Regions from separate parts of the Streptomyces sp. NPDC032721 genome, predicted to be linked through region 1. Evidence: riboswitches for the same ligand, from Rfam matches in the RefSeq annotation. Region 1 holds a riboswitch; each other region holds the start of a gene.
What was found. A riboswitch is a leader RNA that binds a small molecule or an ion and turns the genes downstream of it on or off. The one in region 1 is predicted to bind cobalamin.
Positions count from the first base shown of each region.

Region 2: it holds a riboswitch for cobalamin, as region 1 does, so the genes downstream of both, cobN (cobaltochelatase subunit CobN) here and ACZ5PB_RS30815 (CbtB domain-containing protein) in region 1, are expected to answer to the same signal.
Region 3: it holds a riboswitch for cobalamin, as region 1 does, so the genes downstream of both, ACZ5PB_RS32255 (ribonucleoside-diphosphate reductase subunit alpha) here and ACZ5PB_RS30815 (CbtB domain-containing protein) in region 1, are expected to answer to the same signal.
Region 4: it holds a riboswitch for cobalamin, as region 1 does, so the genes downstream of both, metE (5-methyltetrahydropteroyltriglutamate--homocysteine S-methyltransferase) here and ACZ5PB_RS30815 (CbtB domain-containing protein) in region 1, are expected to answer to the same signal.

Region 1 covers NZ_JBVIMX010000017.1:24,790-32,082, reverse strand. Annotated here, with positions in the region: gene ACZ5PB_RS30830 (hypothetical protein) at 198-728, shown strand; gene ACZ5PB_RS30825 (class F sortase) at 781-1,467, shown strand; gene ACZ5PB_RS30820 (CbtA family protein) at 1,422-2,240, opposite strand; gene ACZ5PB_RS30815 (CbtB domain-containing protein) at 2,258-2,479, opposite strand; cobalamin riboswitch at 2,514-2,670, opposite strand; gene ACZ5PB_RS30810 (GAF and ANTAR domain-containing protein) at 2,983-3,765, opposite strand; gene ACZ5PB_RS30805 (GAF domain-containing protein) at 3,825-4,622, opposite strand; gene ACZ5PB_RS30800 (glycoside hydrolase family 6 protein) at 4,921-5,943, shown strand; gene glxA (radical copper oxidase GlxA) at 6,028-7,293, opposite strand, start outside.
Region 2 covers NZ_JBVIMX010000005.1:294,076-301,368, forward strand. Annotated here, with positions in the region: gene cobN (cobaltochelatase subunit CobN) at 1-3,498, opposite strand, end outside; cobalamin riboswitch at 3,561-3,710, opposite strand; gene cobG (precorrin-3B synthase) at 3,767-5,110, shown strand; gene ACZ5PB_RS13555 (precorrin-8X methylmutase) at 5,216-5,842, shown strand; gene ACZ5PB_RS13560 (precorrin-2 C(20)-methyltransferase) at 5,839-7,293, shown strand, end outside.
Region 3 covers NZ_JBVIMX010000018.1:137,315-144,607, reverse strand. Annotated here, with positions in the region: gene ACZ5PB_RS32270 (carbon starvation CstA family protein) at 1-1,123, shown strand, start outside; gene ACZ5PB_RS32265 (YbdD/YjiX family protein) at 1,120-1,338, shown strand; gene ACZ5PB_RS32260 (GNAT family N-acetyltransferase) at 1,453-1,953, shown strand; cobalamin riboswitch at 2,029-2,153, shown strand; gene ACZ5PB_RS32255 (ribonucleoside-diphosphate reductase subunit alpha) at 2,295-4,688, shown strand; gene ACZ5PB_RS32250 (ribonucleotide-diphosphate reductase subunit beta) at 4,688-5,704, shown strand; gene ACZ5PB_RS32245 (CGNR zinc finger domain-containing protein) at 5,723-6,289, opposite strand; gene ACZ5PB_RS32240 (metallophosphoesterase) at 6,354-7,106, shown strand; gene ACZ5PB_RS32235 (hypothetical protein) at 7,103-7,276, opposite strand.
Region 4 covers NZ_JBVIMX010000013.1:92,047-99,339, reverse strand. Annotated here, with positions in the region: gene ACZ5PB_RS26560 (enoyl-CoA hydratase/isomerase family protein) at 1-42, opposite strand, end outside; gene ACZ5PB_RS26555 (acyl-CoA dehydrogenase family protein) at 39-1,190, opposite strand; gene ACZ5PB_RS26550 (CoA-acylating methylmalonate-semialdehyde dehydrogenase) at 1,187-2,686, opposite strand; cobalamin riboswitch at 2,951-3,131, opposite strand; cobalamin riboswitch at 3,246-3,471, shown strand; gene metE (5-methyltetrahydropteroyltriglutamate--homocysteine S-methyltransferase) at 3,632-5,950, shown strand; gene ACZ5PB_RS26540 (hypothetical protein) at 6,096-7,293, shown strand, end outside.

The sequences.
Region 1 (7,293 bases):
CCCCCGCTCCCCCCCCCCCCCCCCCCCCCCCCCCCCCCCCCCCCCCCCCCCCCCCCCCCCCCCCCCCCCCCCCCCCCCCCCCCCCGCGCCCGTCACTCCCCATAGCACGAGGAAAGGCCCGTACGGCGCAGTGACAGGGCGCTGCGGATGCGGAATCCTCCGGACGCGTGGATCTTCGTAGTACCAGGAGGTTCACAATGCGCTCATCGCAGCTCACTCTGTGCACAGGCGCGGTACTCGCCGCGGTACTCGTGCCCGTACCCGCCGCCCTCGCGGACAACGAGGAACAGCACGGCAACGTCACCGTCACCCCGTCCACCATCGCCGCAGGCGGGGAGGTGGACCTGCGCGTCAGCGTGTGCGGCGGCAAGAAGGCGATCGGCACCTCCGAGGCCTTCTCCTCGCCCGCCCACTTCAGCCCGGCCGCCGACGGCGGACTCTTCGCCGAGGCGCACATCCGCTCCGACGCCCAGGGCCGCGACTACGGCATCACCGTCAAGTGCGAGGACGGGGCCGGCAACGCCAGCGGCAACGTCACCGTCGTCCACCGCAGGGTCGATCCCACCGCTCCCGTCCGCGCGGGCGGCGGCGGCACCGCCCTGGCCGCCGAGACCGACGGCCCCGGCACCCCGCACACCCTGATCGGCCTCGGCCTCGCGGGTGTCGCCGCCGTCGCCATCGCCGGACGTTCGGTCCGCCGCCGCCGGAGCGGCGCCTCCGCCGACTGAAGCGCGACAGGCACGATCGCGACCGGGAAACAGGGCTGGGAGAGGAGCGGACATGAGCGATGACCACGCGTCCGGCAAGGGCCGGATGCTCACCGGCGTCGCCTGGGCGGTACTGCTCCTCGGACTGTGGCTGTGGGGCCGCGACCTCACCGACGGGCCGGGCGGCATATCCGCCCCGACCACCGGTGACGTGGCCGCGGTGGGACGCCCGCTGCTGCAGATCGAACTGCCCGAGGCACACGAACCGGTGGCCGGAGTGAAGCCCCGGCGGGTGGAGATCCCGTCGCTCGGCATCGCCGCCCCCGTCGTCCCCCGGGGTCTCGACGCCTCGGGCGCCGTGGACCCGCCGCCGTACGAACAGCCCACCACCGTCGGCTGGTTCGGCGACGGCACCCGCCCCGGAGCGAGCGGCACGGCCCTGCTGGTGGGGCACGTCGACACCAAGAGCAAGCCCGCGGTCTTCTACGGGCTCAGCTCGGCCCGCCCCGGCGAGCAGATCAAGGTCACCGGAGCGGACGGCTCCGTCACCGAGTTCACCATCGACGACGTCCAGGTCTTCAGCCGGGAGAAGTTCGACGCGAAGAAGGTGTACGGAGCCCGCGAGGACGGACGCGCGGAACTGCGCCTGATCACCTGCGGCGGTACGTACGACCACGAAGCCCGCGCCTACACGGCCAACGTGGTCGTCTCCGCCTACTTGACCGGCGCCACCGAAGCGCCCGCCGCCGCCAAGTCCTGAGCGGAGGCAGGGGACTTCGCCCGCTCGGCGGCCCGCGCCGCGGCCCGCAGGCCCAGCCCGCCGAACACCGCCGCGAACACCGCCCACAGCAGCAGCTGCGAGCCCAGCGACAGCACCCGGAAGTCCCACAACAGCGTGGCCGGTACGGGGACTTCGTCCGGATTGCCGGGCAGCAGGAACATCACGGCGAGGGTGGCGGCCCCGGTCAGGAACACCGCCCCGTGCCGCAGCGGCTCCGCGCGGCCGGCCAGCCGTACGTACAACTGCCACGCCAGGACCATGCCGAGGATGCCGATGACCACCGCGGCCACCCACAGCGCCTGCCGGTTGGCCACCGTCGAGGAGTCACCGACCCCGGGCGGCGCCGCCGGGTAGCGCAGCCCCGGCAGCAGGGCGACGGCCACGAAAGCCGCCGCGCAGAAGGCGAGCGCACGCGGCCACGCCCGTACCAGGAAGCCGGTACGGCGGTGGACCAGCGCGTACGCCACCGCGAACAGCGCACCGAGCGCGAGCCCGGCGATCACCGCCGTGACAACCAGGCCGAAGTGCTGGGCCGAGCGGGAGAACAGCTCCTCGTGCCCCTGGGTGGCACCGGCGGCCGCGCCGTGGGCGTGCTCGGCGGCCTCCTCCTTCGCCGAGCGGGCCTCTTCGAGGACGATCGCCCGGTCCATCAGCGGCTCGGCGAGCAGCAGGGAGAACAGGCCGGTGGCAAGACCGGCCGCCCCGCCGGCCGCGAGCGCGCGGCCGAGCAGGGGAAGTATGGGGTTGTTCATGGTGCGTACGGCCCCGATCAGTGGCAAGGGGCACCGAAGAGGTGCCGGCCGTCGTGCGAGAACTCGTGCAGGTAGTCGCCGGTCGCGGAGATGATCTGGCCGTTGTCCATGAACACGGCGTAGAGCGCGACGAGGGCGATGATCGCCGCGGCGGCCAGGATCAGCAGGTCGCGGGTACGGGTGGTCGCGGACGCGAGCGACGCCGACTGGTCGGCGGCCTGCGGGACATGCGTAGACATGCGGGGGAGCCTCCTTCTGGGGTTTCCACGCCCCATGGCAGGAGGACGACGGGTCAGTTCCTGGCTTCCGCACCCGGGCAGGTGTGGTCACAGTGGCGGGACCGCCCCGGAATCGCACCGGAGTTCCTGTTCGCCGTCGCCTCGAATTGTGGAGTTGTCCTGGGGAGAGTCCCAGTCTGGCGGTGCACTGTCAATGCCGCACAGAGGGGCGGGGTGAGGCGGGGGAGGGGCGCGTGGGTGCACCTGGCCCGGTCGGCCGCTCGCTCCCCCCGGAGCCGCCGACCGGGCTGGTCCTCGACCGCACGCGCACGGACTGCGGGAGAAGCCCGGCGTCTGTGCGGGAGGTTCTTGGAGTGCCAACTCGGCTCTGGTGGCCGGGGGCTGGGGCCTACGAACACTGTAGAACGGCCAAGCGCCGTTCTCCATAGGGTAATTGACGCAAAGTCACAGCAAAGTCGCGCCGGGTGTCCTCTCTCGTGTCAACCGTGTCGACGGAAACCCCCTCACTTCGCTCTCATCCCCTCTTCCCCCGGCCCCGGCTCTCGGCTCTCGACAAGGACCGCCGCCGCGGAAAGGCTTCCCCGGACCAGTTCGGTGGCGATCTCCGACACCGGCCGCCGGGTACGGACCGAATGGGCCCGCAGCGCGTCGAACGCCTCGTCCACCGAGATCCCCCACTGCTCCGCCACCATCCCCTTGGCCTGGTCGAGGCGCATCCGGCCGGAGAGCGCCGACTGGAGCTGCCCGGCGACCAGCTCGTCGTGGTGCAGGGTGCGCTGCTGGAGGACGCCGAGGGTCGAGGTGTCCGCCAGCGCCTGGGCCAGCGCCAGGTCGTGCGCGCCGGGGACGGCACCCGGGTCGCAGACGAAGAGGTTCAGCGCGCCGATGACCGTCTCGCGGCTGCGCAGCGGGACCGCGTACGTGGACAGGAAGCCGTACGCGGCGGCGCGCGGCGCGAAGACCGGCCAGCGCTCCCGTACCGCCGGATCGTCCAGCGCGAGCGGCCCGACCGGGCCACGGCTGCGGAAGGAGTCCTGGCAGGGCCCCTCCAGGTACTGCATCTCCAGCAGGTCGAACAGCTGGGCGCGTTCGTCGGAGGTGGCCACGCACTGGAGCTGGCCGCGCTGGTCGACCAGCATCAGCCCGGCAGCGGACACATCGAGGAGCTCGACGCACCTGGCCGCCGACCACTGGAGGAAGTCGATCACCTCGAAGTCGTCGACCAGGGTGTCGGCGAGCTCGACGAAGGCCGTCGCGATCTTCTGTTCGCGCCGGGAGCTGTCCATGCGTTGTCACCCACATCTGTCGTGCCGTCGGGGGGCCCGCGCGAGGCGCTGCCACTGGATCATCGTGCCTGTTCCGTGCCGTCTCCGTCATGCAGGGCCCCGTCGGGGGTGAAGAGCAGGCGCCGTGCCACCACGTCCCCCGCCACCTCCAGGATGGGCCGCTCGGCGGCGTACGCGTACGCACGCAGCCGGGCCAGTGCCGCCGCCGGGGGCACCCCCAGCCGTACCGCGATCATGCCGGTCGCCTGGTGCACCTCCGCACGGTAGAGCGCCGCGTCCTGCGCGAGCCAGCCGCCGGGGCCGGGAACCGCGGAAGCTGTGGGAGCCGTGGGAGCCGTGGGATCCGTGCGGGCCCCGGCCGGCAGCCGCCCGCCCGGGCCGCTGCCCAGCAGGGTCAGGGTCAGGGCGTCGGCGAGCACCAGCACGTCGGTCAGCGCCTCGCCGGACAGCGGCCCCGGCTCTTCCCGGTGACAGGTCAGGACCCCCACCAGGATCGCGCCGATCTGCAGCGGCAGGGAGAACACCGCCCGCAGCCCGGACTTCTGCGCGGCCGGCAGGAACCCCGGCCAGCGCTCCCTGGGGACCTCCGCCAGATCGCTCTCCAGGACCAGCCGCCCGGTGTGCAGGCAGTCCGGCCCCGGCCCCTCGCCCAGGGTGAACTGGAGATCCTCCAGACCGGCGGCGCACCGGCCGGAGAACCACACGGGCTCGCCCCGCAGCTCCTCGTCGGCGAGGGTGACGGCCAGCCCGTCCACTCCCAGGATCTCGGCGCAGCGGCGGGCGAAGGACTCGTCGAGTCCGGCGGTGCGGCGTACCGCCAGCTCGTCGAGCAGGGCGGTCATACGGGCGGTGACCACGCCCCTCCTCCTGAGGGTTTCCGACGAGTTCCGCAGGGCCCCCGGAGGGACACCCGTGAAGAGGTCCGAAGAGTCCTGCGAAGTACCCGGCGGAAGGCCGCCAGGAGTGCTTCATCGTAGCCGGGTGCCCCCAAAGAGGCAGGTTGAACGCGGTGCAACAGCTTCTCGACGAAGCGGGCGCACCTACTGACGGCGAAGCCCCATGTGTCAGGATGGATTCGCCCGGTTGTGTCCGGGCAGGGGCGCCTGGGGGGTTGCCTCGGCCTTCTTTTCCATTCAGGCGCCCAAGGGGGAGTCGATGTACGGCAGTTACAGCGGACGTGTGCGAGCACTGGGAGCGGTCGCGGTGGGGTCCGCTCTGCTGCTCACCGGCTGCTCCTCGGACGGAGGGGGCAGCGGCGGTACGAGCGGGGGATCGGGAGGCAACCCGCCGGTGTCCCAACAGCCCAAGGGTGACGATCCGTTCTGGGTCAATCCGGACTCCAAGGCGGCCAAGGCGCTCGCCGAGGAGAGCGACAGCGCCAAGAAGGAACTGATCCGGAAGATCGCCCAGCAGCCGTCCGGCGAATGGCTGATCCCGGAGAACGCCAAGGAGCAGGCCAAGGGCTTCACCGAGGCCGCCGCGAAGGCCGACCGCGAGGCGATCCTGGTCGTCTACAACATCCCGCACCGCGACTGCGGCAACTTCTCCGGCGGCGGCGCCGCCGACGGCAACGCGTACCGCGCCTTCATCAAGGAGGTCGCCGAGGGCATCGGCGACCGTCCCGCCACGGTGATCCTGGAGCCGGACGCGGTGCTGCACCTGGTCGACCAGTGCACCCCCGAGAAGTTCCACGAGGAGCGCTACGACCTCCTCAAGGGCGCCATCAAGACGCTGAAGGCACAGCCGAAGACCAAGGTCTACCTGGACGCGGGCAACGCGGGCTGGGGCAAGCCGGACCAGATCTTCGAGCCGCTGAAGTGGTCGGGCATCGACCAGGCCGACGGCTTCTCGGTGAACGTCTCGAACTTCTACTCCACCGAGGACAGCAAGAAGTACGGCAAGGAACTCTCCGCGAAGGTCGGCAACAAGCCCTTCGTCATCGACACCAGCCGCAACGGCAACGGTCCCGTCAAGGAGAAGAACCTCAAGGACCCGTGGTGCAACCCGCCGGGCCGCGCCCTGGGGGAGGCGCCCACCACCGAGACCGGCGACGAGCAGGTGCACGCCTTCCTGTGGGTCAAGCGCCCCGGTGAGTCGGACGGCGAGTGCAAGGGCGGCCCGCAGGCCGGCCGCTGGTTCGCGGACTACGCGCTGAACCTGGCGAAGAACGCCAAGTAGAAAAAGCAGATACGACAACGAGTAAGGGGCGCCCTCCGGGAGGGCGCCCCTTACTCGTATCCACTGTCCAACAGGTCTGCCGGGTTACGGGACCTCGACCCAGACCGCCTCGGAAGGCGTGCCCTGGTCGTCCGTCACGAACAGCATGTAGTACCCGGAGGGCACCAGCGCCTGGCTCTTCGGGACGGTGACGGTGATGCCGTCGGCCGTCTTCTTGAAGTCCAGCGCGATGCTGCGCTGGTCCATGTCGGTCATGTGCGTCACCGCGCTCGGCCGCATCAGCTTCGCCGTCTTGACGGACGACGCGTGCTGCGTGGTGAACGTGCCGCTGGCGCCCCGCGCGATCTTCTTCGGGCCGTCGTTCAGCTTCGGCCGCGAGTCGCGGTAGAGGTACGGCGGGGTGTAGATCTCGATCCGCTGCTCGAAGACGCCCGGCCGGGTGTTGGCCTTGTCCGAGTAGAGCGAGTCGGAGCCCGCCACCATGACGCGGCCGTCGGGCAGTAGTACCGAGCTGGAGTGGTAGTTGCGCCCCACTTCCGGGTCGGCGAGCCGCTTGAGCTTGTTGGTCTTCGGGTCGAAGGAGCGCGCCTCCTTGATGTTGGAGTCGCTGCGCCCCCGGTAGTCCTCGGAACCGCCGGTGATCAGGACGGTGTCGTCCGGCATCAGCGAGGCGCTCGGGTAGCGGGTGCCCTTGTCGAGCGAGGGCCCGTCCTTGAAGACCGGGTTGTCGTCGTCGGCGTCGACCAGACGGGTCTTCTCGGTGGACTTGTCCGACTCTCCGACGCCGCCGCCGCCGATGACCATGAACCGCTGGTCCTGTGCCGGGGGCAGCATGACCGAGGCCGAGGTCTCCAGCTGGTCCGGGTCGCTCATGCCCGGGATCTTCTTGAAGCTGTTGTTCGTCAGGTCCCAGATGCCGGGCTCACGGCCGACGTCCGCCGGGCCGTAGCCCGCGTTGGAGCCGGTGTAGATGAGCTTGCCGCTGTTGAGGGTGAACAGCGACGGGTACGTCGGCAGCCTGCGCTCGAAGCCCGTGTACTTCCAGGTCTTCGTCTTCGGGTCGTAGATCTCGTCCTTGCCCGGGACGATCTGGCCGATCTCGTCGAGGCCGGAGGTCGCCAGGACCTTGCCGTCCTTGAGCGTGGTCAGCGACGGGTACCAGCGTGCCTCGTTCATCGGGTCGACGGTGATGTACTTCTCCGCCACCGGGTCGAACTCGTACGCCTCCCGGATGCCCTGGAAGTCCTTCTTGTCCAGGGCGAGCTTCTCGGCGACGCCGTAGGTGTTCTGGGCGTCCTTGCCGGTCAGCGTGGTGATCGTGTAGTTGTCCTGGGCGCCCGACTCGTACGC
Region 2 (7,293 bases), on a different contig from region 1:
CTCCAGGAGGCGTTCGGCGATGCCGTGCAGGGCCCAGGGGTTGGCTTCCTTGAGGAACTCGCGGTTGACCGGGTCCAGGACGTACGTCTCGGTGAGCTTGTCGTACATCCAGTCGGCGACCACGCCGGTCGTCGCGTCGTACCCGAAGAGGTAGTCGACGGTGGCGGCCAGCTCGAAGGCGCCCTTGTAGCCGTGGCGGCGCATCGCCTCGATCCACTTCGGGTTGACCACGCGGGCACGGAAGACGCGCGAGGTCTCCTCGACGAGGGTGCGGGTCTTGACCGTCTCGGGGCGGGTGGAGTCGCCGATGTACGCCTCGGGGGCCTTGCCCTTCAGTGCGCGGACGGTGGCGACCATGCCGCCGTGGTACTGGAAGTAGTCGTCGGAGTCGGCGATGTCGTGCTCGCGGGTGTCGGTGTTCTTGGCCGCCACCTCGATGCGCTTGTACGCCGTCTCCATCTCCTCGCGGGCCGGGCGGCCGTCGAGCTCGCGGCCGTACGCGTAGCCGCCCCAGACCGAGTAGACCTCGGCGAGGTCGGCGTCGGTGCGCCAGTCGCGGGAGTCGATGAGCTGGAGGAGTCCGGCACCGTACGTGCCCGGGCGCGAGCCGAAGATGCGGGTCGTCGCGCGGCGTTCGTCGCCGTGCTCGGCGAGGTCGGCCTGGGTGTGGGCGCGCACGTAATTGACGTCGGCCGGCTCGTCGAGGGACGCGGCGAGGCGCACCGCGTCGTCGAGGAGGCCGATGGTGTGCGGGAAGGCGTCGCGGAAGAAGCCGGAGATGCGCAGGGTGACGTCGATGCGCGGGCGGCCGAGCTCTTCGGCGGGGATCGGCTCCAGGCCGGTGACCCGGCGCGAGGCGTCGTCCCAGACCGGGCGGACGCCGAGCAGCGCGAAGGCCTCGGCGATGTCGTCGCCCGCCGTGCGCATCGCGCTGGTGCCCCAGAGGGACAGGCCGACGGAGGTGGGCCACTCGCCGTTGTCGGTGCGGTAGCGGGTCAGGAGGGACTCGGCGAGGGCCTGTCCGGTCTCCCAGGCCAGCTTGGAGGGGACGGCCTTGGGGTCGACGGAGTAGAAGTTGCGGCCGGTCGGCAGGACGTTGACCAGGCCGCGCAAGGGGGATCCGGAGGGTCCTGCCGGGACGAAGCCGCCGTTCAGCGCGTGCACGGTGTGGCTGAGTTCGTCGGTGGTGGCGCCGAGGCGCGGGACGACCTCGCGGGCGGCGAAGCCGAGGATGTCGGCGACGGCGGCGGGGTGTCCTTCGGCCACCCGGGCGACGGCGGACGCGTCCCAGCCGTGGTCCTCCATCGCCTGGACGAGGACGCGGGCCTGCTCCTCGATCTCGTCGGTGGCGGTGCGCTGGGCGGCCGATTCGTCGAGGCCGAGGGCCTCGCGCAGGCCGGGCAGGGAGGCGGTGCCGCCCCAGATCTGGCGGGCGCGCAGGATGGCGAGGACCAGGTTGACGCGGGCCTCGCCCGTGGGGGCCCCGCCCAGGACGTGCAGTCCGTCGCGGATCTGGACGTCCTTGATCTCACAGAGCCAGCCGTCGAGATGCATGATGAACTCGTCGAAGCCCTCGTCCTCCGGGCGGTCTTCGAGCCCGAGGTCGTGGTCGAGCTTCGCGGCCTGGATGAGCGTCCAGATCTGGGCGCGGATCGCGGGCAGCTTCGCCGGGTCCATGGAGGCGATCTGGGCGTGCTCGTCGAGGAGTTGTTCCAGACGGGCGATGTCGCCGTAGCTGTCGGCGCGGGCCATCGGCGGCACCAGGTGGTCGACCAGGGTGGCGTGCACCCGGCGCTTGGCCTGGGTGCCCTCGCCCGGGTCGTTGACCAGGAACGGGTAGATGAGGGGGAGGTCGCCGAGGGCGGCGTCGGGGCCGCAGGCGGCGGAGAGTCCGGCGTTCTTGCCGGGCAGCCACTCCAGGTTGCCGTGCTTGCCGAGGTGGATCATCGCGTCGGCGCCGAAGCCGTTGTCGTCGGCGAAGGCGGCGATCCAGCGGTAGGCGGCGAGGTAGTGGTGCGAGGGCGGCAGGTCGGGGTCGTGGTAGATCGCAATCGGGTTCTCGCCGAAGCCGCGCGGCGGCTGGATGAGGATGAGCAGGTTGCCGTGCCGCAGGGCGGCGAGCACGATGTCGCCCTCGGGGTTGGCGGACCGGTCCACGAACATCTCGCCGGGCGCCGGGCCCCAGTGCTGCTCGACCGCTTCGCGCAGTTCGGCGGGCAGGGTGGCGTACCAGCGGCGGTAGTCGGCGGCCGGGATGCGGACCGGGTTGCGGGCCAACTGCTCCTCGGTCAGCCACTCCTGGTCGTGGCCGCCCGCCTCGATGAGCGCGTAGATCAGCTCGTCGCCCTCGCCGGAGACGAGTCCCGGCACCTCCTCCGTACCGAAGTCGTAGCCCTCGGCCTGGAGGCGGCGCAGCAGGGCGACGGCACTTGCGGGGGTGTCGAGGCCGACGGCGTTGCCGATGCGGGAGTGCTTGGTGGGGTACGCGGAGAGCACGAGTGCGACGCGCTTCTCGGCGTTGGGGATGTGCCGCAGCCGTGCGTGGCGTACGGCGATTCCGGCGACGCGGGCGGCGCGCTCGGTGTCGGCGACGTACGCGGGCAGGCCGTCCTCGTCGATCTCCTTGAAGGAGAACGGGACGGTGATCAGGCGGCCGTCGAACTCCGGGACGGCGATCTGGCTGGCGGCGTCGAGCGGGGAGACGCCCTCGTCGTTGTCCTCCCAGTCGCCGCGCGAGGAGGTCAGGCAGAGCGCCTGGAGGATCGGTACGTCGAGGCCGGAGAGGGCGCCCGCGTCCCAGGACTCGTCGTCGCCGCCTGCCGATGCCTCGGCGGGGCGGGTGCCGCCCGCGGCGAGGACGGTGGTGACGATGGCGTCGGCGGCGCGCAGTTCCTCGATGAGCTCGGGCTCGGGGGTGCGCAGGGAGGCCACGTACAGCGGCAGCGGGCGCGCTCCGGCGGACTCGATCTCGCCGCAGAGGGCGTCGATGAAGGCGGTGTTGCCGCTCATGTGGTGGGCGCGGTAGTAGAGCACCGCGACGGTCGGGCCCTCGATGTCCTCGCGGGCGGTGCGCTCCAGCGGGCCCCAGGAGGGGGCGGGGGCGGGCGACTCGAAGCCGTGGCCGGTGAGGAGCACGGTGTCGGAGAGGAAGCGGGCCAGCTGTTCCAGGTTGGCGGGGCCACCGTGCGCCAGGTAGGCGTGCGCCTCGGCCGCGATGCCGACGGGGACGGTGGAGGCGGCCATCAGCTGGGCGTCGGGGGCCTGTTCACCGGTGAGGACGACGACGGGCCGGCCCGTGGCGAGCACCTGGTCGAGGCCGTCCTGCCAGGCGCGGACCCCGCCCAGCAGGCGTACGACGACGAGGTCGACACCGTCGAGGAGCCCGGGCAGGTCGGTGAGGGCGAGCCGGGAAGGGTTGGCGAAGCGGTAACCGACCGGGCCGTTCGAGGAGCGGGCGCTGAGCAGGTCGGTGTCGGACGTCGACAGGAGCAGGAGCATGCGGCGTCGTGCCTTCCTCGGGGTGTCCACGCCCCGGGCGGTGTCGGTGGTGAGCTCCGGGGGAACCGGGGCTCGGGCAGGGGAGTTCCTGACTCGCCCGGCGGTGGCCGGGCTCACAGTGGCGGGACCGCGCCGGAGTTCCACCGGGCTTCCTCCCCTGTCGCCTTCGGTGGCGACGACGAGCACGAACGCCCGCCACCAGGCATATTAGGGCCCCTGGTCAAGGGGACCGCACACAGTGTCGAACAGCAGTCCCCCGTCGGTCGGTATGCTCGCCGCCATGTCCCAGTTCCCGCCCCCACCAGCCACTTCGCCGACCCCGCCCGGAGCCTCCGGTACGGGGTCCGGGCGGACCGGTGGCGATGCCTGCCCGGGGTCCCTGCGGCTGCACGGTGCCGACGACGGGGCGCTGGCGCGGGTACGGCTGCCCGGCGGAGTGCTCGCCCGGGGACAGGCCGAGGTGCTCGGGGAGTTGGCGGACCGGCTGGGCGATGGTGAGATTCACCTCACTTCTCGCGGAAATGCCCAGCTCCGCGGTCTGCCCTCCGACTGCGGGGGCGAACTGGCCGGGCTGCTCGGTGAGTCGGGGCTGCTGCCGTCCGAACGCCATGAGCGGGTACGCAACATCGTGGCGTCGCCGCTGTCCGGGCTCGACGGCCTGGGCGCGGGGGACGTCGGCCGGTGGCTGGCCGAGCTGGACGCGCTGCTGTGCGGCAGCGAGCGGGCGACGCGGCTCTCGGGCCGGTTCCTGTTCGCGCTCGACGACGGCCGGGGCGATGTGGACGCGCTGGGCGCCGACGTGACGCTGCTCGCGCACTCCGGCGGCCGGGCCGTGCTGCGGATCGGTACGGCGGCCGATGCCGTACGGGTGCCGGACGCGCAAGCGGCGCGGGCGGCGCTCGTCGCGGCCGAGACCTTCCTGGAGCGGGCGCGGGACGCGGGGGTGTGGCGGGTGGCCGACCTCGCGGACGGTGCCGATCCGCTCCTGGACGCGGTCGTACGGGAGCTGGGTGCGGCCGGTGTCGAGGCCACGCGTGTCGCGGGCCCGCCCCGGCCCGCCGAGGCCGCCGCCCCGCGCTTCGGTGTCGTCACGGGCGCGGCCGGGCCCGGTGCCGCGCTGTCCGTCGGCGTACCCCTGGGACGTATCACCGCAGCGCAGTGGCGGCTGCTCGCGGACACCGCCGGGCGGCACGGTGACGGCACCCTGCGGCTGACGCCGTGGCGCGGGGTCGTCGTCCCCGGCGTGGCACGGCAGGAGGCGGACGGGCTGCTGGACGCGCTGGACGCGGCCGGTCTGATCACCCGTGACCGGTCGCCCTGGAGCGGGGTCGGGGCCTGCATCGGGCAGCCCGGCTGCGCGAAGTCGCTGTCCGACGTACGGGCGACGGCCGCGGCCGTGGCCGGTCCGGTGGGTGCGCTGCCCGTGCACTGGTCGGGGTGCTCGCGCAGGTGCGGGCATCCGCACGGCGACTGGGTCGATGTGGTCGCCACCCCCGAGGGGCATCGGATCTCCGTCGTACGCGGCGGGGTCGCGGACGCCCCGGTGACCGTCCCCGACGGTTCGCCCGCACTGTCCGGCGCGGTGGCCGCCGCACGCGGGCAGCACGCCTGACACGCTCGCCCCGTTCCTCCGCATCCCCCCTGCCCACGACTTCCCCGTACCCACGACAACCACTCAACTCCCCATCTCACGCCCGCAGAAGAGAGCGACAGCACAGTGCATCAGTACGAGAAGGACGGACCGGCGATCTACCGCCAGTCCTTCGCCACGATCCGCGCCGAGGCGGATCTGGCGGGTCTGCCCGCCGACGTCAGCCAGGTCGCGGTCCGTATGATCCACGCCTGCGGCATGGTCGACCTGGTGCGCGACCTGGCGTTCAGCCCGAACGTGGTCGCCAGTGCTCGGGCGGCGCTGCGCTCCGGCGCCCCGATCCTGTGCGACGTGCAGATGGTGGCCAGCGGAGTCACCCGCAAGCGGCTGCCCGCCGACAACGACGTGGTGTGCACGCTGTCCGACCCGTCGGTGCCGGATCTCGCCAAGGAGCTCGGGACGACCCGCAGCGCGGCGGCGATGGAGCTGTGGCGCGACCGTCTCGAAGGCTCCGTGGTGGCGGTCGGCAACGCGCCGACCTCGCTCTTCCGGCTCCTGGAAATGATCGAGGCGGGGGCGCCGCGTCCGGCGGCCGTGATCGGTGTACCGGTCGGGTTCGTGGGTGCGGCGGAGTCCAAGGAGGCACTGTCGGTGCACGAGTCCGGTCTTGAGCACCTGATCGTGCGCGGCCGGCGCGGGGGCAGCGCGATCGCCGCCGCCGCGCTCAACGCGATCGCCAGCGAGGAAGAATGAGCAGCAACGGGCAGGTCAAGGGCCGTCTTTACGGAGTCGGTCTCGGTCCCGGCGATCCGTCGCTGATGACGTTGCGCGCGGTGGAGGTCATCGCGGGGGCTGACGTGATCGCGTATCACAGCGCCCGGCACGGGCGGTCCATAGCGCGTTCCATCGCGGCGGGGCACCTGCGCGAGGACCACATCGAGGAACCCCTCGTCTACCCCGTCACGACGGAGACGACCGACCACCCGGGCGGCTACCGGGCGGCGCTGGAGGAGTTCTACGAGGAGGCGGCGGCCCGTCTCGCGGTGCACCTCGACGCGGGGCGCACGGTGGCGGTGCTCGCCGAGGGCGATCCGCTCTTCTACGGCTCGTACATGCACATGCACAAGCGGCTCGCGGACCGGTTCGCCACCGAGGTGATCCCCGGGGTGACCTCGGTGAGCGCGGCGGCGGCCCGGCTGGGCACGCCGCTCGTCGAGGGCGAGGAGGTGCTGACGATCCTGCCGGGCACGCTGCCCGAGGAGGAGCTGACGGCCCGGCTCGCCGCGACGGACGCGGCCGTGGTGATGAAGCTGGGGCGTACGTTCCCCGCGGTGCGCGGCGCCTTCGAGGCGTCGGGCCGGCTGGCCGAGGCCCGCTATGTGGAGCGCGCGACGATGGCCGGTGAGCGCACCGGTCAACTGGCGGACGTGGACGCGGATTCGGTGCCGTACTTCGCGGTCGCGGTGCTGCCCAGCCGGGTCGGTTCCGCGCACACCGAGGCTCCGGTGCCGCGTGCCGAGGGGGACGGCGAGGTGGTCGTGGTCGGGACGGGTCCGGCCGGGCCGCTGTGGCTGACCCCCGAGACGCGCGGTGCGCTGGCCGCCGCCGACGACCTGGTCGGGTACACGACGTACCTGGACCGGGTGCCGGTGCGGCCGGGGCAGGTGCGGCACGGCTCGGACAACAAGGTGGAGTCGGAGCGCGCCGAGTTCGCGCTGGATCTGGCGCGGCGCGGGCGGCGGGTCGCCGTGGTGTCGGGCGGTGACCCGGGTGTCTTCGCGATGGCGACGGCGGTCCTGGAGGTCGCCACGCAGAAGGAGTACGCGCAGGTTCCGGTACGGGTGCTGCCCGGTGTGACGGCCGCGAACGCCGCCGCCGCGAAGGCGGGTGCGCCGCTGGGGCACGACTACGCGACGATCTCGCTCTCCGACCGGCTGAAGCCGTGGGAGGTCATCGCGGAGCGGCTGCGCGCGGCGGCCTCGGCGGACCTGGTGCTGGCGCTGTACAACCCCGGTTCGCGCAGCCGTACCTGGCAGGTCGGCAAGGCCAGGGACCTGCTGCTTGAGCACCGTTCGCCGGACACCCCGGTGGTGCTCGGCCGGGACGTGGGCGGGCCCACCGAGCACGTACGGACGGTACGGCTCGGGGACCTCGACCCGGCGGAGGTCGACATGCGGACCCTGCTGATCGTCGGCTCGTCGCAG
Region 3 (7,293 bases), on a different contig from region 1:
CACCACCCCGAAGATGATCCAGAAGGAGACCCAGATCCGGACGATCGGCTACGGCTCCATGCTGGTCGAGTCGTTCGTCGCGGTCATGGCACTGATCGCCGCCTGCATCATCGAACCCGGCCTCTACTTCGCGATCAACTCGCCCGCGGGCGTGGTCGGTGACACCGTGCAAGCGGCGTCCACGGCGGTCGGCAACCTAGGCTTCACCATCTCCCCGGCCGACCTCGCACAGGCCGCCAAGGACGTCGAGGAGGCCAGCCTGCTGCACCGCACGGGTGGTGCGCCCACCTTCGCGCTCGGCCTCTCCGAGATCTTCTCGGCGGCCTTCGGCGGCGCCGCGATGAAGGCCTTCTGGTACCACTTCGCCATCATGTTCGAGGCGCTGTTCATCCTGACGACGCTCGACGCGGGCACCCGGGTCGGCCGGTTCATGCTCCAGGACATGCTGGGCAACGTCTACAAGCCGTTCAAGAACGTAAGCTGGAAGCCCGGCGTCTGGATCGCCAGCGCGATCGTCGTCGTCGCCTGGGGGTACTTCCTGTGGGTCGGCGTGCACGACCCGCTCGGCGGCATCAACCAGCTCTTCCCGCTGTTCGGAATCGCCAACCAGCTCCTGGCCGCCGTCGCGCTCGCCGTCTGCACCACGCTCCTCATCAAGTCCGGGCGGCTCAAGTACGCCTGGGTGACGGCCGTTCCGCTGCTCTGGGACGTCGCGGTCACGCTCACCGCGAGCTGGCAGAAGATCTTCTCCGCCGATCCGAAGGTGGGCTTCTTCGCCCAGCGCGACGTCTACCAGACCGCCCTCGACAAGGGACTCGACAAGGTCGGACTCGCCAAGAACCGCGACCAGATGGAGACCATCGTCACCAACTCCACGGTGGACGGCATCCTTTCGATCCTCTTCGCCGTGCTGATCGTCGTGGTCCTCTTCGAGGCCTGCCGCGCCTGCCTGAAGGCGATCCGCAACCCGGCGGGCGTCACGCTCAGCGAAACCCCCTACGTCGAGTCGAAGATCGTCGCCCCCGCCTCGCTCATCGCCACCAAGGAGGAGAAGGCGGAGCTGGTCGCGGCCGGCATCGGCCCGGAGGGCAGGCCGCGCGAGGGCGGGGAGAAGAAGGCATGACCGCCACCGGCCGGACCGTGGCAGCGGTGCGCCACGGGCTGGGCCGACTGCGCTGGTACGTGCGCGAGGTGACCGGCGAAGCCGCGTACGACCGGTATGTCGCACACGCCAGAGCGCACGATCCGCACGCCCGGGTACTGACCCGCCGCGCCTTCGAACGCAAGCGCATGGACGCCCGCGAGGGCGACCCCAGGGAGGGCTTCCGCTGCTGCTGAGGCCCTGCCGCCGAGGCACCTCGCCGAGGCACCTCCCGCAAGGGTGAAGGCCCGGTGTTCCGCTCCGCGAAAACGGAGTGGGACACCGGGCCTTCGCGTTGCACACTCACCGGCATGGACATTCACATCCGGCCCGCCGACCCCGCCGAACACACCGAAGTGGGCGACATCACCGCCCGCGCCTACCTCGACGACGGCCTCCTCTCCGGGGGCACCCGGGACCCGTACCTCGACACGCTGCGCGACGCCGCCTCCCGGGCCGAGCAGGCGGAACTGCTCGTGGCCGTCGACTCCGAGGGGACCCTCATCGGCACCGTCACCTACGCACCCCAGGGCAGCCCCCTCCAGGACATCGCCTCCCCCGGCGAGGCCGAGTTCCGCATGCTGGCGGTCGCCCACGCGGGCCGCGGCCGCGGGGCGGGCGAGAGCCTCGTACGGGCCTGCATCGCCCGCGCACGGGCCGAGGAGGGGGTCGTACGGCTGGTGATGTCGACCCAGCCGACGATGCGCGGCGCACACCGGATCTATGAGCGGCTCGGCTTCGTACGGACACCCGAAAGGGACTGGGAACCGGTGCCCGGACTGGGGCTTTTGACGTACGTGAAGGGGCTCTAGCCCGCTTCCGCCCCTTCACCGCCACCGCACGCGACACAAGATGTGGTGGGTGCACCACGACGCACCCCCCACATGTATGCTCGTCTCGCTGTCGTCGCAGGGGAATCCGGTGCGAATCCGGAACTGTCCCGCAACGGTGTGTCATGTGCGCTTTTGCGCACCGTCAAAGTCCGAGGACCTGCCGACAGCGAGTCCGGCTCGACCGATCCGGACACCGATACGTCCGGGCCTCGCGGTAGGGCCAGTGGACGCCAGGTGACGCGTGCCCCTTTCCGGGGTCCCGTGCGCCCGTGCGCCCTCTTCCCCCGCAGGCGCGGCGCCGAGCGAGGGAGAGCCCCCACGTGACCATCGCGCCAGTCGACCCGGCCACCGCCGAGCAGAGTCAGCACCTCGGCCAGGACCAGCAGGACGCCCCCGGCACCGCCCTCCTGCGCACCCTGACCGACCTCACCGCCGACCTCACCGACACCGACCCCGGCCGGGTCGCCGCCGCCGCCCTGCGCGGGCGCAACGCACGCTCGGACGCCGCCGAACTCCGCGAGCTCGCCACCGAGTCCGCCGCCGGACTCATCTCCGAGGACCCGGCGTACTCCCGCCTCGCCGCCCGCCTCCTCGCCCGTACGATCCGGGACGAAGCAGCCACCCAGGGCGTCGGCTGCTTCTCCGAGTCCGTCGCCGTCGGCCACCGCGAAGGGCTCATCGCGGACCGTACGGCCGACTTCGTCGCGAAGCACGCGGCGGCCCTCGACGAGCTGGTCGACCTCGACGGCGACGACCGCTTCGAGTACTTCGGCCTGCGCACGGTCTACAGCCGCTACCTGCTCCGGCACCCCCTCACCCGCCAGGTCATCGAGACCCCGCAGCACTTCATGCTGCGGGTGGCCTCCGGCCTCGCCGAGGACGACAGCGAGCGGGCTCTCGCCGAGGTCGCCTCGCTCTACCGGCTGATGAGCCGTCTGGACTACCTCCCCTCCTCCCCCACTCTCTTCAACTCCGGCACCCGCCACCCCCAGATGTCGTCCTGCTACCTCCTCGACTCCCCGATGGACGAGCTGGACTCGATCTACGACCGCTACCACCAGGTCGCGCGCCTCTCCAAGCACGCGGGCGGCATCGGTCTCTCGTACTCGCGCATCCGCGCCCGCGGCTCCCTGATCCGCGGCACCAACGGCCACTCCAACGGCATCGTGCCGTTCCTGAAGACGCTCGACGCCTCCGTCGCGGCCGTCAACCAGGGCGGTCGCCGCAAGGGTGCGGCAGCCGTCTACCTGGAGACCTGGCACGCGGACATCGAGGAGTTCCTGGAGCTCCGCGACAACACCGGCGAGGACGCCCGCCGCACCCACAACCTGAACCTCGCCCACTGGATCCCGGACGAGTTCATGCGCCGCGTGGACCAGGACGGCCAGTGGTCGCTCTTCTCCCCCGCCGACGTCCCCGAGCTCGTCGACCTGTGGGGCGACGACTTCGACGCCGCCTACCGCAAGGCCGAAGCCGCGGGCCTGGCCAAGAAGTCCATGCCGGCCCGTGAGCTGTACGGCCGCATGATGCGCACCCTCGCGCAGACCGGCAACGGCTGGATGACCTTCAAGGACGCCTCCAACCGCACCGCCAACCAGACGGCGGAGCCGGGCCACACGGTCCACTCCTCCAACCTCTGCACCGAGATCCTTGAGGTCACCAACGACGGCGAGACGGCCGTCTGCAACCTCGGCTCGGTCAACCTGGGCGCCTTCGTCGACACCGCGGCCCGCGACATCGACTGGGACCGCCTGGACGAGACCGTCCGCACGGCCGTCACCTTCCTCGACCGGGTCGTCGACATCAACTTCTACCCGACCGAGCAGGCCGGGAACTCCAACTCCAAGTGGCGCCCGGTGGGCCTGGGTGCCATGGGCCTCCAGGACGTCTTCTTTCAGCTGAAGCTGCCCTTCGACTCCGCCGAGGCCGCGGCCCTCTCCACCCGTATCGCCGAACGCATCATGCTCGCCGCGTACGAGGCGTCCTGCGACCTCGCCGAGCGCTCGGGCCCGCTCCCCGCCTGGGAGAAGACCCGCACCGCCCGGGGCGTACTGCACCCCGACCACTACGGCGTCCAGGCCACCTGGCCGGAGCGCTGGGAAGCCCTGCGCGCCCGCATCGCCAGGACCGGCATGCGCAACTCCCTCCTCCTCGCGATCGCCCCGACCGCCACCATCGCCTCCATCGCAGGCGTGTACGAGTGCATCGAGCCGCAGGTCTCCAACCTCTTCAAGCGCGAGACCCTCTCCGGCGAGTTCCTCCAGGTCAACTCCTACCTGGTCAACGACCTGAAGGCGCTCGGCGTCTGGGACGCCCAGACCCGCGAGGCACTGCGCGAGGCCTCCGGCTCCGTCCAGGGCTTCAACTGGATCCCCACCGAGGTCCGCGACCTCTACCGCACCGCCTGGGAGATCCCGCAGCGCGGCCTGATCGACATGGCCGCCGCCCGCACCCCGTACCTCGACCAGTCCCAGTCCCTGAACCTCTTCCTGGAAACGCCCACCATCGGCAAGCTCAGCTCGATGTACGCGTACGCCTGGAAGAAGGGCCTGAAGACGACGTACTACCTGCGCTCGCGCCCGGCCACCCGGATCGCCCGCGCGGCCGGCTCGCAGACCGCTGCCGCCGCCCCCATCCCCGTACAGCAGGCGACCGACGCCGAAGCGCTCGCCTGCTCCCTGGAAAACCCCGAGTCCTGCGAGGCCTGCCAGTAATGTCCACTTCCACCGAGAAGAACCTGCTCGACCCCGGCTTCGAGCTGACTCTCCGCCCCATGCGCTACCCGGACTTCTACGAGCGCTACCGGGACGCGATCAAGAACACCTGGACCGTCGAGGAGGTCGACCTCCACTCGGACGTCGCCGACCTGGCGAAGCTCACCCCGGGCGAGCAGCACATGATCGGCCGCCTCGTCGCGTTCTTCGCGACCGGCGACTCGATCGTCTCCAACAACCTCGTCCTGACCCTCTACAAGCACATCAACTCCCCCGAAGCGCGCCTCTACCTCTCGCGCCAGCTCTTCGAGGAAGCCGTCCACGTCCAGTTCTATCTGACCCTCCTGGACACCTACCTCCCCGACCCGGACGACCGCGCGGCGGCCTTCGACGCGGTCGAGGAGATCCCCTCCATCCGCGAGAAGGCGCAGTTCTGCTTCAAGTGGATGGACTCGGTCGAGAAGATCGACCGCCTGGAGACCAAGGCCGACCGCCGCCGCTTCCTGCTCAACCTGATCTGCTTCGCGGCCTGCATCGAGGGCCTGTTCTTCTACGGCGCCTTCGCGTACGTGTACTGGTTCCGCTCGCGGGGTCTGCTGCATGGGCTGGCGACGGGGACGAACTGGGTTTTCCGGGACGAAACCATGCACATGAACTTCGCGTTCGAGGTCGTGGACACCGTCCGCAAGGAGGAGCCCGAGCTCTTCGACGACGCGCTCCAGCAGCAGGTCACCGACATGCTGAAGGAAGCCGTGGAGGCGGAGCTCCAGTTCGGCCGCGACCTGTGCGGCGAGGGCCTGCCGGGCATGAACACCGAGTCCATGCGCGAGTACCTGGAGTGCGTCGCCGACCAGCGCCTGGAGCGCCTCGGCTTCCCGAAGATCTACGGTTCCGCCAACCCCTTCTCCTTCATGGAGCTCCAGGGCGTCCAGGAACTGACCAACTTCTTCGAGCGCCGCCCGTCGGCGTACCAGGTCGCTGTGGAGGGCACCGTCGGCTTCGACGACGACTTCTAGGTCGTCTTCCGGATCGTTCTAGATCGCGTCTTTCTGCCGCCGGTAGTGCCGGGCGGCGCGGGCACGGTTGCCGCAGGAGGGTTTGCAGTACTCCTGGCGACCGTGCCCTTTGACGTAATAGCGCACGCAGCGCGGGGCGGTGCAGGCGCGGAGCAGTTCACGTTCGGGGCCGGAGAGGAACTCGACTGCGGCTCGGGCGAGTTGGGGTACGAGGGCGTCCGATTCCGAGCGGAGCTCCGTGTGCGGTTCCGTGTCCGGCTCCCATTCCAGGCGTACGTGTACGGGCTCGCGGGCCGCGCACGCGTTGAGGTGGGCCAGGGCTTCGGGGAAGGGCATCAGGCGGTGGGCGTCGAGTGGGCTCGGCGGGGCGGGGTGTACCGCGTGGGCGAACAACGCGCGGACCGCGCGGCGGAGTTGGAGGACTTCCGCGTGCAGGGGGGCGGTGACGGGTGCGCCTGCCAGCCAGGCGGACAGGCCTTCGGGGGTCGCCAGGTCGTCGGCGACTCCGCCGTGTCCGTCGTGCCGGACGGTGCTCACCAGCTCCAGCGCGGTGCGGGGCGCGCAGCCCCCTCTTGCGTTCTCCACGGGCGGCACCTTACCTTCCTAACGGTTTCTGATCCATTTACCGTTAGAGATTCCCGGGGGACCCGTGCTTCTGCTTGCCCAGATCAGCGATCTGCACCTGGACGGCACCGCCCGCGCCACCGAGCGCGCGGACCGCGTCATGAGGTATCTGCGGGAGCTGCCCCGCCCCGTCGATGCCCTGCTGGTCACCGGGGACATCGCCGACAACGGCACGGAGAGCGAGTACGAGGAGGCGGCGCGGCTGCTGGCGGCGCCGTTCCCGGTGCTGCCCTGCCCCGGAAACCACGACGTGCGTTCCGCCTACCGCAAGGCCCTGCTGGGCGAGCCGGGCGGTGACGGGCCGGTCAACCGGGTGCACCACGTCAACGGCGTCGCGATCCTGATGATCGACTCCACGATTCCGGGGCGCGACGAGGGACACCTGGACGAGGAGACGCGGGGCTGGATCACCGGCACGCTCGACGCCCTGGACGACGGGACGCCGGCACTGCTCGCGTTCCATCAGCCGCCGGTCGCCCTGCACCATCCGCTGCCGGACAAGTACCAGCTCCAACAGCCCAAGTGGCTGGGTGAGTTGCTCGCCGCACGGCCGCAGGTCGTCGCCGTGCTGACCGGGCACGCACACACCGCGGCCGCCTCGGCGTTCGCCGGGCGGCCTCTGGTGGTGGGTCCTGCGGTGACCTGGACGTTGCGGTTGCCCTGGGAGGGCGAGGGGGCCGCGGACCGGGAGCAGCCGCCCGGCCTGGCCTTTCACGTACTGGATGACGCGCATCGGCTGACCACCCATTTCCGGGTGGTGACCAGCCGACCGGACTAGCTGGTGAGCTCGTAGTGGGGCGCGAGGGCCCGCGAGGCGGCGGGCTGGGGGCGCTCGGCGCGGCGCAGCTGGCGGTCGATCCGGCGCTCGGCCGCCTGTCCGATGAGTGAGGGAAGTGCCAGAAGGGCGAAAAGGGCGAGAACGACGAGGTAGTTCAGGAATGTGTCCATGGCTCAACTGTCGTTCA
Region 4 (7,293 bases), on a different contig from region 1:
ATTCCGGACAGGGTTCTGGGCGGGGTTCTCGGCACCGGTCATCGCAGTGCCCCCGTCAGCCCTCGGGCGACGATGACGCGCATGATCTCGTTGGTCCCTTCCAAGATCTGGTGCACTCGGAGGTCGCGGACGATCTTCTCGATGCCGTACTCGCTCAAGTAGCCGTATCCGCCGTGGAGTTGGAGCGCCCGGTCGGCGACCGAGTAGCCCGTGTCGGTGGCGAAGCGCTTGGCCATCGCGCACAGCTCCGCGGCCTTCGGATCGGCCGCGTCGAGTGCGGCGGCGGCCTGCCGGAGCAGGGCCCGGGCGGCGGCCAGTTCGGTGGCCATGTCGGCGAGCCGGAACTGCAGGGCCTGGGCGTCAAGCAGCCGGGCCCCGAAGGCCTCCCGGTCGGCGAGGTGGGCGAGGCTGCGGTTCAGGGCGCTCTGCGCGCCGCCCAGGGAGCAGGCGGCGATGCCGAGCCGGCCGCCGTTCAGTCCGCCCATGGCGATGCGGAACCCGTTGCCCTCGCCGCCGAGCAGCCGGTCGGCGGGCAGCCGTACGCCGTCGAGGACGACCTGGCGGGTGGGCTGGGCGTTCCAGCCCATCTTCTGTTCGTTGGCGCCGAAGGAGACCCCGGGGTCGTCGCGTTCGACGACGAACGCGGAGATCCCGCGCGGCCCCGCCTCCCCCGTCCTGGCCATGACCACGTACACCCCGGCGGTTCCGGCACCGGAGATGAACTGCTTGACGCCGGTCAGGACGTAGTGGTCGCCGTCCCGGTCGGCGCGCGTGCGCAGGGCGCCCGCGTCCGAGCCCGCGCCCGGTTCGGTGAGGCAGTAGCTGCCCAGCGTGTCGGCCGCGCACAGGCCCGGCAGCCAGCGGCGGCGCTGCGCCGCGTCGCCGTGGCGGTCGATCATCGAGGCGACCATGTTGTGGATGGAGAGGTATCCGGCGATGGACGGGCAGCCGGTGGCCAGCGTCTCGAAGACGAGGACGCCGTCGGCCCGGCTGAGCCCGGAGCCGCCGTGCTCCTCGCGTACGTAAACTCCGCCGAGGCCGAGACCCGCGGCCTTGCGGATCACCTCGACGGGGAAGTACTTGTCCTGGTCCCAGGCGACGGCGTGCGGGGCGAGCTGCTCCTGTGCGAAGTCGAGGGTGACCTCGGCCAGGGCGAGCTGGTCCTCGGTGAGCAGGGTCACGGCGCTCATCCCATCGTCGGGATGGTGAAGCTCGCGCCCTCCTTGACCCCGGAGGGCCAGCGCGAGGTGACGGTCTTGGTACGGGTGAGGAAGCGGACGGAGTCGGGGCCGTGCTGGTTGAGGTCGCCGAAGCCGGACCGCTTCCAGCCGCCGAAGGTGTGGTACGCGACGGGCACCGGGACGGGGACGTTGACGCCGACCATGCCGGTGTTGACGCGGCGGGTGAAGTCGCGGGCGGTGTCCCCGTCGCGGGTGAAGATCGCGACGCCGTTGCCGTACGGGTGCTCGCTGGGCAGCCGTAGCGCCTCCTCGTAGTCGGCGGCCCGTACGACGCACAGCACGGGGCCGAAGATCTCCTCCCGGTAGATCCGCATCGAGGGGGTGACCCGGTCGAAGAGGGTGGCCCCGGCGAAGAAGCCGTTCTCGTGTCCCGGCAGGGTGAAGCCCCGTCCGTCCACGACGAGTTCGGCGCCCTCGACGTCCCCGATGCCCACGTAGCGGTTGACCCGGTCCAGGGCGTCCCGGCTGACGAGGGGGCCGAAGTCGGCGTCCGGGTCGTCGGAGGTGCCGATGCGCAGGGCGGCGATGCGTTCCCTGAGCTTGATCACCAGTGCGTCGGCCGTCTCCTCCCCGACGGGTACGGCGACGGAGATCGCCATGCAGCGTTCGCCCGCCGAGCCGTAGCCCGCGCCGATGAGGGCGTCCGCGGCCTGGTCGAGGTCGGCGTCGGGCATCACGATCAGGTGGTTCTTGGCGCCGCCGAAGCACTGGGCGCGCTTTCCGCGGGCGGCGGCGGTGGCGTAGAGGTGCGCGGCGACCGGGGTGGAGCCGACGAAGCCGATGGCCTGTACGCGCGGGTCGTCCAGGAGGGTGTCGACGGCTTCCTTGCCGCCGTTGACCACGTTGAGCACCCCGGGCGGCAGTCCCGCTTCCAGGAACAGTTCGGCCAGCCGCAGCGGTACGGAGGGGTCGCGCTCGGAGGGCTTGAGGACGAAGGCGTTGCCGCAGGCCAGTGCCGGGGCGGCCTGCCACAGCGGGATCATCGCGGGGAAGTTGAAGGGGGTGATCCCGGCGACCACGCCGAGCGGTGAGCGCAGCGAGTGGACGTCGATACCGGTTCCGGCGTTGTCGGTGAACTCGCCCTTGAGGAGGTGCGGGATCCCGGCGGCGAACTCCACCACCTCCAGGCCGCGTTGGAGGTCGCCGTGGGCGTCGGCGACGGTCTTGCCGTGTTCGGCGGACAGCAGTCGGGCCAGCGACTCGCGTTCCTCCTCGACGAGTTGGAGGAAGCGGAGCAGGACGCGGGCGCGCCGCTGCGGGTTCCACTGCCCCCAGTCCTGCTGGGCCTTCTCGGCGTCGGTGATCGCCGCCTCGGTGTCGGCGCGTCCGGCCAGGGGGACCTTGGCCTGGACGGTGCCGGTGTTCGGGTCGTACACGTCGGCGAAGAGGCCGGACGTGCCGACGGTGTGCTTGCCGCCGATGAAGTGGGTGAGCTCGCGGACCATCGAAGCCTGCTCTCGTCAGGTTCAGCTGGGGATCCGAGGAAGGCGCGGCGGGGCGCGGGGCACACCGGTCGGGGTGTGCTGCGCACCGGTCGGGGTGCGTCGCGCAGGGTCCGCCGCGGGACAGGGGAAGGCGGCCGGGATACCGGAATGCCTTCGTCGAGTCACGAACGCGGGGGCAGGGCCTCGCAGTTCGGGTACTCCGCCGGATCACCTGGGCCGTGGTCACGTACCGGTGCCATGCGTGTCTGCTCCATCCTCGTGGAAAACACGGAACACCCCGTGGCCGGTATCCTGGCTCCCGGATCGACGCGCGTTCTCCGGCCTTCCCGACGGATGGGTTTCCGTCAGTGGCCTGTCCTGCTGGAAGAACACACTCCCCAGTCACAGTGGCGGGACCGCGCCGGATTCACACCGGCTTCCCTGCACCGCGGGCTTGTCACGAACATATAGTTGGACGTCCTAGTAAGTCCACCCCCACCTCGACCCCCACCTCCGCCGCACCTCGCCCCGCCACCGTCCCCGCCCCTGCCGGTGGTGACGGCAGGGGGCTTTGCCGCCTAGTGTGTCCCGTGCAGCTGGTTCGCCCTGCCCGCCAGGTAGACGCGTCGTAAGAGGGAACCCGGTGGGAATCCGGGACTGCCCCGCAGCGGTGAGTGGGAACGACAGCCGTCATACGCACTGGGTCCGGTCGGACCTGGGAAGCGACGGTCAGTAGGAATCCGCCGGAGGAGACCCCGGTGGGTGTGCCCGCGAGTCCGAAGACCTGCCCGTTGCCCGTACGCGACCCCTCGCGTGCGGATATTCCGGTGACCTCGTGGGCGGGTCGGCGTACACATCAGGCGGAAGTGCCGCGCCCGTCGCGCGCGTTCGGCTCCGCCCGGTTCCGTCACCCCTTCGCGCCTCATCACCGGGATTCTCAGGAGTCATCTCGCGAAGGAGATTTCCGTGACATCGAAGTCCGCAGCCGCGGCAGCACGCGCCACCGTGTACGGCTACCCCCGCCAGGGCCAGGGCCGGGAGCTCAAGAAGGCGGTCGAGGGCTACTGGAAGGGCCGCGTCAGCGCGGAAGCCCTCCAGCGGACCGCGCGGGACCTGCGCCGCACGAACTGGCAGCAGTTGGCCGACGCCGGTATCCACGAGGTGCCCACCGGTGACTTCTCGTACTACGACCACGTACTGGACACCAGCGTCATGGTCGGCGCAGTCCCCGACCGGCACCGCGCCTCGGTCGACTCGGACGCGCTCGACGGCTACTTCGCCATGGCCCGCGGCAACCAGGACGTGGCGCCCCTGGAAATGACCAAGTGGTTCGACACCAACTACCACTATCTGGTACCCGAGTTGGGCCCCGGCACCGTTTTCACCGCCGACTCCACGAAGCAGGTCGCCGAGCTGAAGGAAGCCATCGCGCTCGGGCACACCGCCCGCCCCGTCCTGGTCGGCCCGGTCACCTATCTGCTGCTCGCCAAGCCCGCCCCCGGTGTCGCCGACGACTTCGAGCCGCTCACCTTGCTGGACCGGCTGCTGCCCGTGTACGCCGAGGTGCTGGCCGACCTGCGGGCCGCCGGGGCCGAGTGGGTGCAGCTGGACGAACCCGCCCTGGTCCAGGACCGCACCCCGGCCGAACTGAACGCCGCCGACCGCGCCTACCGCGACCTCGGCAACCTCACCGACCGGCCCCGACTCCTGGTCGCCTCCTACTTCGACCGGCTCGGCGACGCCCTCCCCGTGCTCGCCAAGGCTCCGGTCGAGGGCCTGGCGCTGGACTTCACCGACTCCGCCGCCGCCAACCTCGACGCCCTCGCCAGGGTCGGCGGACTGCCCGGAAAGCGCCTGGTCGCGGGCGTGGTCAACGGCCGCAACATCTGGATCAACGACTACGAGAAGTCCCTCGCCACGCTGGGCACGCTCCTGGGCCTGGCCGACCGGGTCGACGTCGCCGCCTCCTGCTCCCTGCTGCACGTACCGCTCGACGCCGCCGCCGAGCGTGACGTGGAGCCGCAGATCCTGCGCTGGCTGGCCTTCGCCAAGCAGAAGGCCACCGAGATCGTCACCCTGGCCAAGGGCCTGTCCCAGGGCACCGGCGCGATCTCCGCCGAGATCGCCGCCAACCGCGCCGACCTGGCCTCCCGCGCCGGTTCCCCGATCACCCACGACCCGGCCGTCCGCGCCAAGACCGCCGCGATCACCGACGCGGACGGGCACCGCTCTGCACCGTACGAGGAGCGGGCCGTCGCCCAACGCGCCCACCTCGGGCTGCCGTTGCTGCCGACCACCACGATCGGCTCGTTCCCGCAGACCGCCGAACTGCGCACCGCCCGCGCCGACCTGCGGGCCGGGCGCATCGACACCGGCGGCTACGAGGAGCGCATCAAGGACGAGATCCGCGAGGTCCTCTCCTTCCAGGAGAAGGCCGGCATCGACGTCCTGGTGCACGGCGAGCCCGAACGCAACGACATGGTCCAGTACTTCGCCGAGCAGCTGACCGGATACCTGGCCACCCAGCACGGCTGGGTGCAGTCCTACGGCACCCGCTACGTCCGCCCGCCGGTCCTCGCGGGCGACATCTCGCGCCCCGAGCCGATGACCGTGCGCTGGACGTCGTACGCCCAGTCGCTGACCGACCGCCCGGTGAAGGGGATGCTGACCGGTCCGGTGACGATGCTCGCCTGGTCGTTCGTACGGGACGACCAGCCGCTCGGCGACACCGCGCGCCAGGTGGCACTTGCCCTGCGTGACGAGGTCAACGACCTTGAGGCGGCGGGCACTTCGGTCATCCAGGTCGACGAACCCGCGCTCCGGGAGACCCTGCCGCTGCGCGCCGCCGACCACGTCGCGTACCTGGAGTGGGCGACCGAGTCCTTCCGGCTCACCGTCGGCGGCGTACGTCCGCAGACCCAGATCCACACGCACATGTGCTACGCCGAGTTCGGCGACATCGTCCAGGCCATCGACGACCTCGACGCCGACGTCATCAGCCTGGAAGCGGCCCGCTCCCACATGCAGGTGGCCCGCGAACTCGCCGCCCACGGCTACCCGCGCGAGGCCGGACCCGGTGTGTACGACATCCACTCCCCGCGCGTCCCGAGCGCCGAGGAGGCAGCGACCCTGCTGCGCAAGGGCCTGGAGGCCATCCCGGCCCAGCGGCTGTGGGTCAACCCGGACTGCGGCCTGAAGACGCGGGGCTGGCCGGAGACCCGGACGTCGCTGGAGAACCTGGTGGCGGCGGCCCGGACCGTACGCGGGGAACTCACCGAGTCCTGACGCGTCCACGCCCACGGGTCCCGTTCGGGGGACGGGACCCGTGCCTGTCCGTCGGCGAAGCCGTTGCCCGTCCGCCGAGCCCCGTGAGAGCATCGACGGTTTCGAGCCATCCACTCCCATGTCCGCGAACGGCAGGCACCGCTTGATGCACACCACACAGCTGTCGGAAGCCGTACTTGACGACACGGACAACGTTCTGGTCGCGCCTTCCGCGCTGCACGACGACGAACTGGTCGGGCAGTTCTTCGGGTCGACGGTCACACCGGAGGAGCTTGCGTCCGGTTCGCTCGACCTCGCGCGGAAGACCGTCTATCTGTGCGGCGATCTCTCGGCGGCGCGTTCTGTCCAACTGGGCTCGGCAGAGCGGGTGTTCGTCGTACGGGAACTCGCCCACGGGTACGCCCACGGTCACCAGGAGGGCGCCGGCGAACCCTGGACCCTCGTCGACCGTGGCCGAGTTCCGGTCCGCGTGCACGGGGTCGGCGTGTACTACCGCCGCTTCTTCGATCTGGGTGCCGATCACTTCGGGCGGATCCGTGCGGAGCACGAGTTCCAGTCCCTGACGGAGTCGACCAAGCCCGGGACGGCACATCGCAGCGGAATCTACCTGACACCCGTCACGCGAAACGGCGATGGTGGCGAACTGAATTTCCGGCTCCTCCGGTGTTCCACGAACCTCTCGGGGCCAACCGAGAACTTCCGCCCGACCGACACCGAGATCGTCGAGGCACTGAACCGCGAGGCCGCCGCCGTCTTCCGGAACCAGGCACCGCTGAACCACGTTCTCGCGCAGATCTACCACAACGCCCGTGCCACGGCGGAGAAGAAGCAGTCCAAGGCCAAGATCTCGGCCCACGCCGACAAGACCAAGGACATGCCCGTCAACGGCATCATGGCCTTCTGCACCTTCTACGACGGGCTCGACCGCCTCCGGCCGTTGGACGAAGACGCCTTCGACCACGGCGTGAAGCGCACCAGCGGACTGACCAGCCTCCGCTTCCGCCTCAAGGAACCGGCCGTAGGGGGCGGCGACGGGGCCGCGCTTCCCGCGCAGTTCACGCTGACCCTCTATCCCGGCTCCGTGTTCTTCATGCCGCTGTCCGTCAACCGCCTCTACACGCACGAGATCCGGCCCTCGACACTGGACGCCGCGTTGCTCCCGACCCGCCTGGGCTATGTGGTGCGCTGTTCGAGCACCGAAGCGGTTCACAAGGACGGCCGGACGTTCCTCGAAGTGGCCGGGGAAATGGTGGAGTTGGGGCCGCCCACCCCGGAGGGCATGGACGAGCTGCGCAGGCTGTACGCCGAGGAGAACCGGACCTCGTCCTTCATCGACTACGGCG